2 regions of the Corynebacterium riegelii genome follow, and region 1 is predicted to be linked to the other one. Evidence: predicted binding sites of a transcription regulator. Region 1 holds the regulator's gene; the other holds the start of a gene.
The links. Region 1 encodes LexA, which represses DNA repair genes until DNA is damaged. Its sites were predicted from a motif close to CGAACANNTGTTCG; they were not measured.
Positions count from the first base shown of each region.

Region 1 (5,556 bases):
GACCACGGCAACGCTGACTTTGCTGCTTCGCCAGATCCAGGTGTCACCACAACAGATGACGAAGGGGCTACCGCTTCGCCACAAGGTTGCGGTGGACCACTACCCCCATGGTGGTGCTGAAGGTTTGGTGGAAGATGCCCGCGTGGCCGTCATCCGTGACCTACTGCTTGCCCACGGTGGTGCCGTGCGCACCCCTGAAGAGTTTGACGCGCTGCTTGCAGAGATTAAGCCGAAGGTAGCCGGCGAGGTTCGCCGCATCGTTGTCGGCATTGCACCCGGTCTTGCGGACTTTGCCAATATGCGCGCAGAGCTTGCCAAATGGGAGGGCCCGGCGATTAATGATATGCGCAGTCAGCTGGACTTCTACCTGCCAAAGCACGCGATTACCCTGCATGGCGCTGGCCACTTGCAGCACTTGCCGCGATACATCGAGGCGATGTGGATTCGGCTTGAAGATATGAGTTTGGATCCGGACCGGGACGCGGATCGCCAGATGGTGATTGATGACGCAAAGCGTTACCTTGCCCAGAAGATGGCAACGCTTCCGGCGAACCGGAAAAAGTCGAAAGCCTACAAGGACATTCTCTGGCGGATTGAGGAGCTTCGAGTCAGCATCTTCGCACAGCGTTTGGGCACACCGCAGCCGGTGAGCCAGCGCCGAATTGAGAAGATGACTGACGCGTTGCGTTAGAGGTAGGGCGCTAGAGGTACTGTGCTAGAAGTCTTCGCGGTCTCTGCGGCGCATGAGACGGATCTCTGACTCAAAGTCGTCGGCGCTTTCGAAGGACTTGTAGACCGAGGCGAAGCGGAGGTAGGCCACCTCGTCTAAAGCGCGCAAGGGCTCAAGCACTGCCAAGCCGATCTGGTTGGCGGGCACCTGTGAGCTGCCTTGCGCGCGCACGGTCTCCTCCACCTGCTGCGCGAGGCGCTTGAGCGCATCATCTGACACGTCGCGGCCCTGGCAGGCGCGGCGCACACCGACAATGAGTTTGTCGCGGTCAAATGGCTCGCTCACCCCGTTTCGCTTGACCACCATCAGCACGGCCTTTTCAACGGTGGTGAAACGTCCCCCGCATTCTGTGCACTCACGGCGCCTGCGAATGGCTGCACCGGCCTCTACTGTGCGGGAGTCGGTGACACGAGAATGCGCGTTGTGGCAAAAAGGGCAAAACACAAGATCTAAGTCTAGCCCTGCCTGACAAAGCCCTAAGGCAGATTGAGACTAACGCGCCACAACAGGTGAAAGCTGCGCGATCTCTGCGGTAGTCGGTTCTTCACCACCACCGAACGCCCCACCGAACAGTGAGCCAATCAGTAGCGCCGCAGCCATCACCACCCCAACAAAGAGGCTTTCTCTACGTTCGTGCCCAGGTTCGAATCCATCTACAGCAGTCTCTTGAACCACCCGTGCAGGAGCGTTTTCTGCACGCAGTTGGCGGATGGAGCTGGTAGAAACCCGGCGGCCTTCCACAGGGGAAAGATCCCAGACCTCGGAAGCTACAGAGGTACGTGGGTGGGTATTGCGAATGATCGTGGTCATAGTTTTGTCTCCTTGTGATTATGTTTGGCTTCATCGTAGGAACGCAAGACACACGCCTTAGCTGGCTGCGCCCATACGTTCGAACGAGTACATGTTCGATTTATAGCAGGTGTTCGAACGCGTGTCCAGATTTTTCGCAAAATATCGAACAGACTTGCCTAACGTGGTAGTTTCACAACTAGGACCTTGGCTAGGACCTTTGCTAGGACCTTGACAATTGAGCTATACGGACAGACAAGCACCAAAGGAGCACAGAACGTGGCACGAAAGAAGACAGACCCAAACAGCCTGGACATGAGCAAGCTGAGCGACCGCCAGCGCCGAATCCTCCAAGTCATTCAGGACGCGGTTGTACTGCGCGGTTACCCGCCAAGCATCCGCGAGATCGGCGATGCAGCAGGCCTGCAGTCCACTTCTTCTGTGGCGTACCAGCTCAAAGAGCTAGAGAAGAAGGGATTCTTGAGGCGCGATCCCAACAAGCCGCGTGCAGTGGACCTACGCCACCTGCCGGGCGCTCCAGCTGCCCGTAAGAAGGCCGCAGCCCCGGCTGCCCAGGATGCCCCTGAAGACGCGTCCAACGCGCGCTTTATTCCGGTTGTCGGCCAGATCGCCGCAGGCGCCCCCATCCTGGCTGAGGAGAATGTAGAAACCTATTACCCCCTTCCGGAGGAGCTGCTGGGCGATGGTGAGCTGTTTATGCTCAAGGTCGTTGGTGATTCCATGGTGGATGCGGCGATCTTGGACGGCGACTGGCTTGTGGTTCGCTCCCAGCCGGTAGCTGAAGAAGGTCAGATCGTTGCCGCGCTCATCGACGGTGAGGCAACCGCGAAGGTGTTCCACAAGGATTCTTCGGGTGTTTGGCTTCTGCCGCGAAATGACGCATTCTCCCCCATTAAGGGCGATGATGCGGAGATCATGGGCTTGGTCGTTTCCGTGTTCCGTGCACTCTAGGTTGCCGGTTGACTCTAGTATTGAGTAGCTAGAGACAACGAAAGGACTTGACCCCATGGCTTCAAAGACCGTGAAGGTGGGCTCCACAGTGGGCCTTCACGCCCGCCCCGCCACTGTCATCGCTGACGCTGCCAGCGAATATGATGACGATATTATTCTCACCCTGATCGGGGGCGACGATGAGGACGTGACTGACGCCGCGTCCTCGCTGATGATCATGGCTATGGGCGCGGAATTTGGTGATGAAGTCACGGTTACGTCAAACAATGCCGCGGCAGTTGACGCCATTGCCGCCCTTATTGCCCAGAACTTGGACGAAGCCTAGATCTTTCGCTGATGCTTCGCTCCTACCCGAATGTGTGGGGGTCGGCCACGTTGGCCGGCTCCCGCTTTTTCGTTGGGAAGCCTAAGCGGTAGCGCCCCTCGCCCACCGTGTTGTAGCACCAGCGCATAACCGGGTACACGATGATGACACCGACGGAGCCGAGCGCAATACCCTCCAGCGCCACCGGACCCGCCTGCAGCGTGAGGTTGCCAATGCCCACAATCAACGCAACTGCGGCGGCAGTGAGATTTACCGGATCAGTGAAGTCCACCCGGTTGTCCTGCCAGATGCGGATACCCAGCATGCCAATCAGTCCGTAGAGCACCAGGCACGCACCACCGAGCACGCCGACCGGGATGGTGAAGATGATGGCGCCGAACTTCGGAATGAACGCAAGAACAATGGCGAAGCAGGCCGCCACCCAGTAGGCGGCTGTGGAGTACACCTTCGTCGCCGCCATCACGCCAATATTTTCCGCGTAGGTCGTGGTACCGGAGCCGCCGAGGCCGCCGGCGAGGGTGGTGGCGATACCGTCGCCAATCAGCGCCCTGCCTTGCATCGGATCGAGATCCCTGCCAGTCATTTCGGAAACTGCCTTAACGTGGCCAACGTTTTCCGCAATCAGCACAACCAGCACCGGCAGCGTGACCAGAATGGCCGAAAGGTGGAACTCTGGCGTATGGAACTGCGGCAGGCCAACCCACGGCGCCGCAGAGATCGTATCCAGCGCGTCATCCGCCAATCCCCCGGTAAGCGCGGCAAAGACCCAACCGACAACCACGCCGATGAGGATGGACAGACGCGCCGTCATGCCGCGAGTAGCCACGGTGACAAGCACAATGGTGAGCAAGGTGACCCCGGCGACACCAGGTTGCGCTTCCACGTTTGCAACGGCAGTGGGAGCTAGGTTCAGCCCGATGAGCGCCACAATGGCGCCGGTGACAACGGGTGGCATGACCGCATCAATAACGCGTTTGCCCGCTGCTTGGACGATAAAGCCAACAATTATCAGCGCAAGCCCTGTGACCAGCACGCCACCGAGCTGTGCGGCCATACCGTATTGCTGGGACGCCGTTAGCGGCGCAATGAACGCAAACGAGGAACCGAGGTAGCTTGGCAGCTTGTTCTTTGTCAACGTGAGGAAGATGAGCGTGCCCAGACCCGAGAACAGCAGGGTGGTGTTTACCGGGAAGCCCGTGAGGGTGGGCACAAGCAGCGTGGCGCCGAACATGGCCACCACGTGCTGCATGCCGATGCCGATGGTGCGCAGCCAGCTCAGCCGCTCACCGGGGGCGACGACGGCACCGGGGAGCACCCGTTTGCCGTCGCCGTGAAGTTTCCAGCCGAAGCTACTCTCCGTAGTCTTTGTACTCGCGTTATCCACGAATGAACATTATGCACCGTTGCCGGCTTTAGAGACGAAACACGTATCGCGTAGTCTCAAAAGCATGCAGATCATCATCCGTAGCAACTCGGAGGAAGTCGGCCGCGCCGCCGCCGACATCATTGAGCCTTTCATCCGCCGCGGCTGCGTCCTCGGCCTTGCTACCGGCTCTACTCCGACCCCGACGTACCAGGAGCTCATTCGCCGCCACAACGAGGACGGTCTGAGCTTTGCTAACACGCAAGCGTTCCTGCTGGATGAGTACGCAGCACTGCCGCATGACCACGAGCAGTCCTACTACGCCACGATTCGCCGTGAGCTGACCAGTCACGTGGATATTGATGATGCGAAGGTGCACTCCCTCGACGGCATGTCCGATAACCCGCAGCAGACAGCGGATGACTACGAGCAGGCGATCAAGGACGCTGGCGGGGTGGATATTCAGATCCTGGGCGTCGGCGCGAACGGCCACATTGCGTTTAATGAGCCAGGCAGTGCACACGACTCGCGCACTCGCGTCATTGACCTGCACCCGCAGACCATCGCGGATAACGCCCGCTTCTTCGACAGCGAAGACGAGGTGCCGCGTCAGGCGCTGACCCAGGGCATCGGCACCATCTTGGACTCACGCAACCTGATTTTCATCGCCACCGGCGAAAACAAGGCTGACGCCGTCAAAGCGCTCATCGAGGGCCCAGTCAACACCGACAGCCCCGCAAGTGCCATCAGGGAGCACCCAAATGTCACCGTGATCCTGGATGAGGCAGCAGCCAGCAAGCTGGCGAAGAATTAGATCACGAACTAAACCACAAACTCGCGGTGCTGTTCGACGAGGACGCGGGGCAATCGGACGTCGATAAGCGTGCCTTGCTCCTGATACTCCTCTGAACGCACCGTACCGTGCTCATGCAAGAGCGACACCACATCGCCACGGGTAAACGGCACCAGCATGGTCACATGCTCGTCGAGAGTGTTGAGGAACATCTCGATCTTGGATTCCAGCTCCGCAATCCCCTCGCCCGTCAGCGCGGAGACAAACACCACATCACGACCGGCATGATCGAAGGCGTGGCGCAGCTCTGCAAGCACGACTGGGTCGGCCTCATCGATCTTGTTCACCACAACAAGCTCAGGCGGCAGGGTCTCGCCGCTTTCGCGGGTGATCTCCGAAAGCACCTCATTAACCGCCTCGATCTGTTTGAGCGGGAACGGGTCAGAGCCGTCCACCACGTGCAGCACCAAATCCGCCCCGGAGACCTCTTCAAGCGTTGATTTGAACGCCTCCACCAGCTGCGTTGGCAAGTGGCGGACAAACCCGACGGTGTCGGTGAGCACCACCGAGCGGCCGTCTGCCAG
Region 1 is NZ_CP012342.1:527,197-532,752, reverse strand. Features, by position in the region: gene hrpA (ATP-dependent RNA helicase HrpA) at 1-691, shown strand, start outside; gene nrdR (transcriptional regulator NrdR) at 716-1,174, opposite strand; gene AK829_RS02540 (hypothetical protein) at 1,223-1,540, opposite strand; gene lexA (transcriptional repressor LexA) at 1,835-2,491, shown strand; gene AK829_RS02530 (HPr family phosphocarrier protein) at 2,547-2,816, shown strand; gene AK829_RS02525 (uracil-xanthine permease family protein) at 2,839-4,200, opposite strand; gene nagB (glucosamine-6-phosphate deaminase) at 4,265-4,993, shown strand; gene hflX (GTPase HflX) at 5,002-5,556, opposite strand, start outside.

Region 2 (5,556 bases), 1.2 Mb from region 1:
AGCAAATCCAGGGCGAAGCGGCGTGGCTCGTGGCCGGACTCCATCACCGCGTCGATGGTGTGGAAAACGGTGGAGGCGTCGTGGGCAGCAAGGGCGTCCACGGTGGCGTCGATAAGCGAAAGATCCGTGACACCCAACAGCGGCAAGGCAAGCTCATAGGTCAGACCGTTCGGGCCGGCGCCGGCGAGCAGCTGATCCAGGATGGACAGCGTGTCACGCGGCGAACCGCCACCCGCGCGGATAACCAGCGGGTAGACGTTCTCATCCACCACAACACCCTCTTCGGCCACCACGCGCTCAAGCAACTGCCGCATCGCAGCCGGCGCGAGCAGGCGGAACGGGTAATTGTGCGTACGGGAACGGATGGTGGGCAGGATTTTCTCCGGCTCCGTGGTGGCGAAGATGAAGATGAGGTGCTCTGGCGGCTCCTCCACAATCTTCAGCAACGCGTTGTTGCCGGCCGCGGAAACCATGTGCGCCTCATCAATGATGAACACGCGGTAGCGCGACTCAGCCGGCGCAAACAGCGCACGTTCGCGCAGGTCACGCATGTCCTCGACGCCGCCGTGCGACGCCGCGTCCAACTCCATCACATCCAAGTTGCCGGAGCCGCCCGGGGCCAGCGCCACACACGACGGACACTCACCACACGGCGTGGACGTCGGCCCATGCACACAGTTCAGCGAACGCGCAAGGATGCGCGCGGACGACGTCTTGCCGCAACCACGCGGACCAGAGAACAAGTACGCGTGCGCGATACGCCCGTTATCCAACGCGGTGGACAGCGGTCGGGTCACCTGCTCTTGGCCGATGACCTCACCAAACGTCGCGGGACGATATTTCCTGTACAGAGCCACGTTCAGCAGTCTACTGAAGGGCCCCTACACCCTCGAGACACGCAAGAAGCACGCAGGTAGCCACGCCATCCATGGCGGTTTCAACCTCTTCAAGCGGCGGCAACGACGGTGCGAGACGGATGTTGCGGTCCTCCGGATCCTGCCCGTGCGGGAATGCGGAACCAGCCTTGGTCAGCGTGATGCCCGCTTCCTTCGCCAGCTCCCACACGCGCGTTGCGGACCCGCCGAGCACGTCCATAGAGATGAAGTAGCCGCCCTCCGGCTCGGTCCACTGCGCCACGCCGTACTCACCCAGGCGCTCGTGCAGAATGCGGATGACGGCCGCGAACTTCGGCTCCAGCGAACCGGCTAGCGACTTCATCTGGTTGTATACGCCCTGCTCATCCCCAAAGAAGCGCGCGTGCGCGAGCTGGTTGATCTTGTTGGGGCCAATGCCGCGTATCGACGCATGCTTCCCCCACCACTCCAAATTCCCCTCCGACGACGCGAAGAAGGCCACACCCGCACCCGCGAACGTGATCTTGGAGGTGGAAGACATGTACCAGAAGCGGTTCGGGTTGCCCTTCTCCGCCGCAATCTCAATGACGTTCGGGTTCTCCGGGAAGTTACCCGTCAGCGTGTGGATGGCATACGCGTTGTCCCACACAATGCGGAAATCCTTCGCTGCCGTCTCCATGCTGGCCAGGCGATCAATGGTCTCACGCGAGTAGATCGCGCCCGTGGGGTTGCCGTAAATAGGCACCGACCACATGCCCTTGACCTGCGGATCCTTCACCAGCTCTTCCACCACGTCCATGTCCGGACCCTCCGGCGTCATGGGCACGGTGACCAGCTCAAAGCCGAAGTGCTCCGTGATGGCGAAGTGACGGTCATAGCCCGGGGTTGGGCACAGCCACTTCACGTGCTCCTCATCCTTCCAGGGACGCTCCGAATCGTTCGTGCCCCAGATGTACGCGAAGGAGATGAGGTCAAACATGATGTTTAGCGACGAGGAATCTGCCGCCACAATGTTCGCCACGTCCACGCCCAGCACGTTGCCCCACAGCTGGCGGATCTCCTCAATACCCTGCAGCCCGCCATAGTTGCGCAGGTCAACGCCCTTGGCGTCCTTGTAGTTGCCCTCCCCCGGCAAGGACAGCAGCGCGTTGGAAAGATCCAGCTGCTCACTCGACGGCTTACCGCGCGTCAAGTCCAAGCTGAGGTTGCGCGCTTTCAGGTCTTCATAACGCTGGCGCACGTCCTGCGCGAGCGCTTCAAGTTCCTGCTGATTGAAGTTGGCAAAAGCGGTGCTTGTGGTGCCGTCTTGGGTAGTCATGCACTACATCGTACAAAACGCCCCCACGCACAAAAAGGGGATCCCACGCACCTGCCAGAGCTCGCTGACCCTTGCTGCGTTCCCGCCCTGGGGGAGTTCACAAGATAACACCGCGTGGGATCCTAAGGTGACACTGTAGCCGGGAAGCCGTAAAAGACACAACCTGCACGTGCTGCCTGCGGTTTTGGTTCAGGCGGGGGTGTGGACTAACATGGCCAAAGACGCATTCGGAAGTTACTTTTTCGAGTGTCGCTGGAGGATTCGACTAGCGGCCTATGTCACACGCCTGGAACGCGTGCGGGTTTCACGACCCTCGTGGGTTCAAATCCCACATCCTCCGCCAAACACCGGCGCCTCGGTTTGATGGGGCGCCGGTTTTTTCGTTTGCGTTAGTGCCTGGCTGCAGCCATGAGAAGTTGCTTACGGCTTACGTTTACAGCGAGCTTCCTCTTCGATGGCGGCCAAGGGCAAATCTTGCCCGTTTTCCAGCCCCGTGAGTTGTGAACTCATCTTTGGCGCATTCATATCGTTTAGCGGATATTCCAGCGTTTCCCTCAAGAGCCACTGATTGTTCCCGGTATCCACGTTTCTCCCACACAAGGTGCAGGAGACCTCCCCTGCGGGGACGCCAACATTGGCAAGGTGCGCTTGAGTCCCGCCGACCCGGCCAGGCCCCGTTTTGCTTGCGCTAAAGGTGAAATATGCAGCGCGTTTCGAACACTTGTGTGCTATTTCCCCCGTAAGCCAATGGGGTATGTGAGATCGGTCGATATACTGAATGCAACCGCCAGCCTGTGTTGTGAATGTGTATGCGGAAATAGTGTAATAAATGCTGGTTTAGCCCTTGCGCATAGAACAGGTAGACGGGTATAATTAGGGGTACAAAACAACGGGAACATAGGGAACACAACACTGGGGGTAGACCGTGGGCGAACCATACTTCCGCACACAGCGACCAGAAGATCCACTAAGCACGTTTAGTCAAGGCATTCGCGATATTTACTGGAATGCCTTCGGTCACTTCGCCACACCCGGGGCAAGTGTTGATGACGTCGACCTGGAAGTAGTGGCCATGAGGGAAGCAACCGGCTGGACTAAAGGCTCGGTTGAGCAAGCGATCTTTTCCCATGCACGTCTACAGCACTTACCGAAACTACGAGCACTCCAGGCCAAGACGCGTGTGATGGATCTGCAGCATTTACGTGCCATCGATACGGTGCTTGCCGAGCTTGGCCCACAGATTACTGATGAGGCGTATGCCGATTTTGATGAGATGTTGACTACTACGTTTACCCCAACACGGCCTGGGCAGCACACCCCACAAACCACCACGATTACTCGTCGTATCCGGGAGATGATCAAACGCATTGACCCAACCTGCGCCTACCAACCAAAGCGGCGCATGCAACGCAAAACACAGGCACACGCGGCTGATGATGCGGTGATCTTTGAGGTGTCTGCACAGTCCGGCACGGTCAAAACACTGGTTACGTTGGCTACCAACCCGTTGACGGCACAGGTCGTACGCGAGCACGTGTTGGCTACTGCACGGGAGCATAAAACCTCCATGGCCGATGCGATGGTGAAACTACTTTCCGGGGAGATCACCCCAACCAAGACCACGCTGCATGTGTTTGTGCCGAAAGACCGCGCGCCTGGTGGGCCAGCCTATGTACCAGGAGTAGGTGCCTTGACCCCAGAAGCTACCGCGGCGCTCGATGACCTGCTGGCGTCAGCGAAGGTCACCGAAGTGGATATGGAGGCGGAACTTCAAGCACATACGGATAGCTACACCCCAACCGAAGCAATGCGACGCGTCGTGTGTGCTCGTCACACGCATTGTGTGTTCCCGGGATGCACGGTGCCGTCATTGAGGTGTCAGTTGGATCACCGGATCCCGTTTGGCCAGGGTGGCAAAACCACACCGGGAAACCTGTACCCGTTGTGTCAGAAGCACCACAACTTGAAAACCGATAAGCGTGGGTTCTACGTGCCGGATCCGGATACGGGTGAAATCTTGTGGCTTTTTGCCAACGGCACCTATGAAACCTGCACGCCGGATAGCCTGATTGCACACAACACCCAAGCGCAGGCCCCACGGTGGAAGAGCAACCTTGAGCAAGTGTGCCAGCGTCGCAGCCGAGTGGCGCAGTTCTACGCCAAGGGCCACAAAATACTGGATGATTTTGATAACCACCACAACCTTGAACAGGCCGATGCCCAGATCGCAGCCTTGGAGGAAGAATACAGCCTTCACTTCCCGATCAAGGCGGTGTTGCCGGAGCCGTTGCCAAAAGAACCCGATTTTTCCGAACCACCCTTCCCGGATCCAGAAGATGCCTACGGATGGGTGGAAGACTACGACCCAGAAGAACTCGTCGATACCCGACCCGAGTAAGAGAAGCCAGGTGGCCAGGCACCAACACAAAAACAGCCCGTTTTTCCGAAGGAGGCCTCGGCGTGGTTCCTGACTTGGGACAAATGAGGGCCGAAATGAGCGCCGAACTTTCACCAACCACAAGCCCAAGCCCAAATCCACAGGCCACAATGTCGAAGGGATCTTCAACGACCAACCGCGACCCAAGCCAGGCTAGATATCTATTGCAGCATTCTTTTTCTTGAAGGACAATCTCCGATTAAACAGCTTGTTTTCCTAGCGGAAGGAACTCCTGCCGTGTCAGACTTCTCAGCACAGCTTCAAGCGCTCCGATCGATGATCGAGTCCGGAGAGCATATTTCCGAAGACACTGATGGCCTCATCCAACTAGCTACACCAGGTGTCGTCCTTCCCTACTCCAACGGCACTCCGACCGAACATGGTTCGTACTTCGGTGGCAGGCCGTACCTTCCGGAAGGTGCGGCATGGCCCATCGCAAAGAGCGGTCAGCCACTGCTCCACATCATTCAGCTGAATTTTGCGGATATTGTCGGTCATGTGCGTGCGGAGGGGGCGTCGACAAGCGAAGCAACTCTCGACGGATTGATTCCGGAATCAGGAATTTTTCAACTCTTTGTCGGCGCTGATCCCCTCAGCGGCGGATTTACTTCAGATTCGCCTGGCGACGGCATGGAGATTCGCTATATCCCTGAGCCTGCGGAAGGCTTTGGCAACCACAGCTTCCCTGGACCGCATACCGCGGAGCCTGCTGACTTCGATGAAGAGCACGAGGATTTTTGTTCCCCGTTTAGCAAGGATCTTGGGGAGGTTATGAACTCTCCGATTTCCTTGTCTAGTGCAGTGGCAATGATCCCTCCCACTGACCAAGCAGTGTACGAGGCGTTGGAGTCCGAAAAGGACGACGACTTTCTTGATAACGATGAGTACTTTGACGAGCTAGTTGAGTTGCGAGCCGCAGCCAGCAACCAAAGCAACATTATGCTTGG
Region 2 is NZ_CP012342.1:1,902,457-1,908,012, forward strand. Features, by position in the region: gene AK829_RS09225 (DNA polymerase III subunit gamma and tau) at 1-857, opposite strand, end outside; gene AK829_RS09230 (aminotransferase class I/II-fold pyridoxal phosphate-dependent enzyme) at 868-2,172, opposite strand; RNA gene ffs (signal recognition particle sRNA small type) at 2,204-2,299, opposite strand; tRNA gene AK829_RS09235 (tRNA-Ser) at 2,427-2,515, shown strand; gene AK829_RS09240 (HNH endonuclease signature motif containing protein) at 3,098-4,570, shown strand; gene AK829_RS09245 (DUF1963 domain-containing protein) at 4,847-5,556, shown strand, end outside.
Region 2: AK829_RS09240 (HNH endonuclease signature motif containing protein) is a predicted target of LexA. The motif match lies at 2,887-2,900, and genes of this name have one in related genera.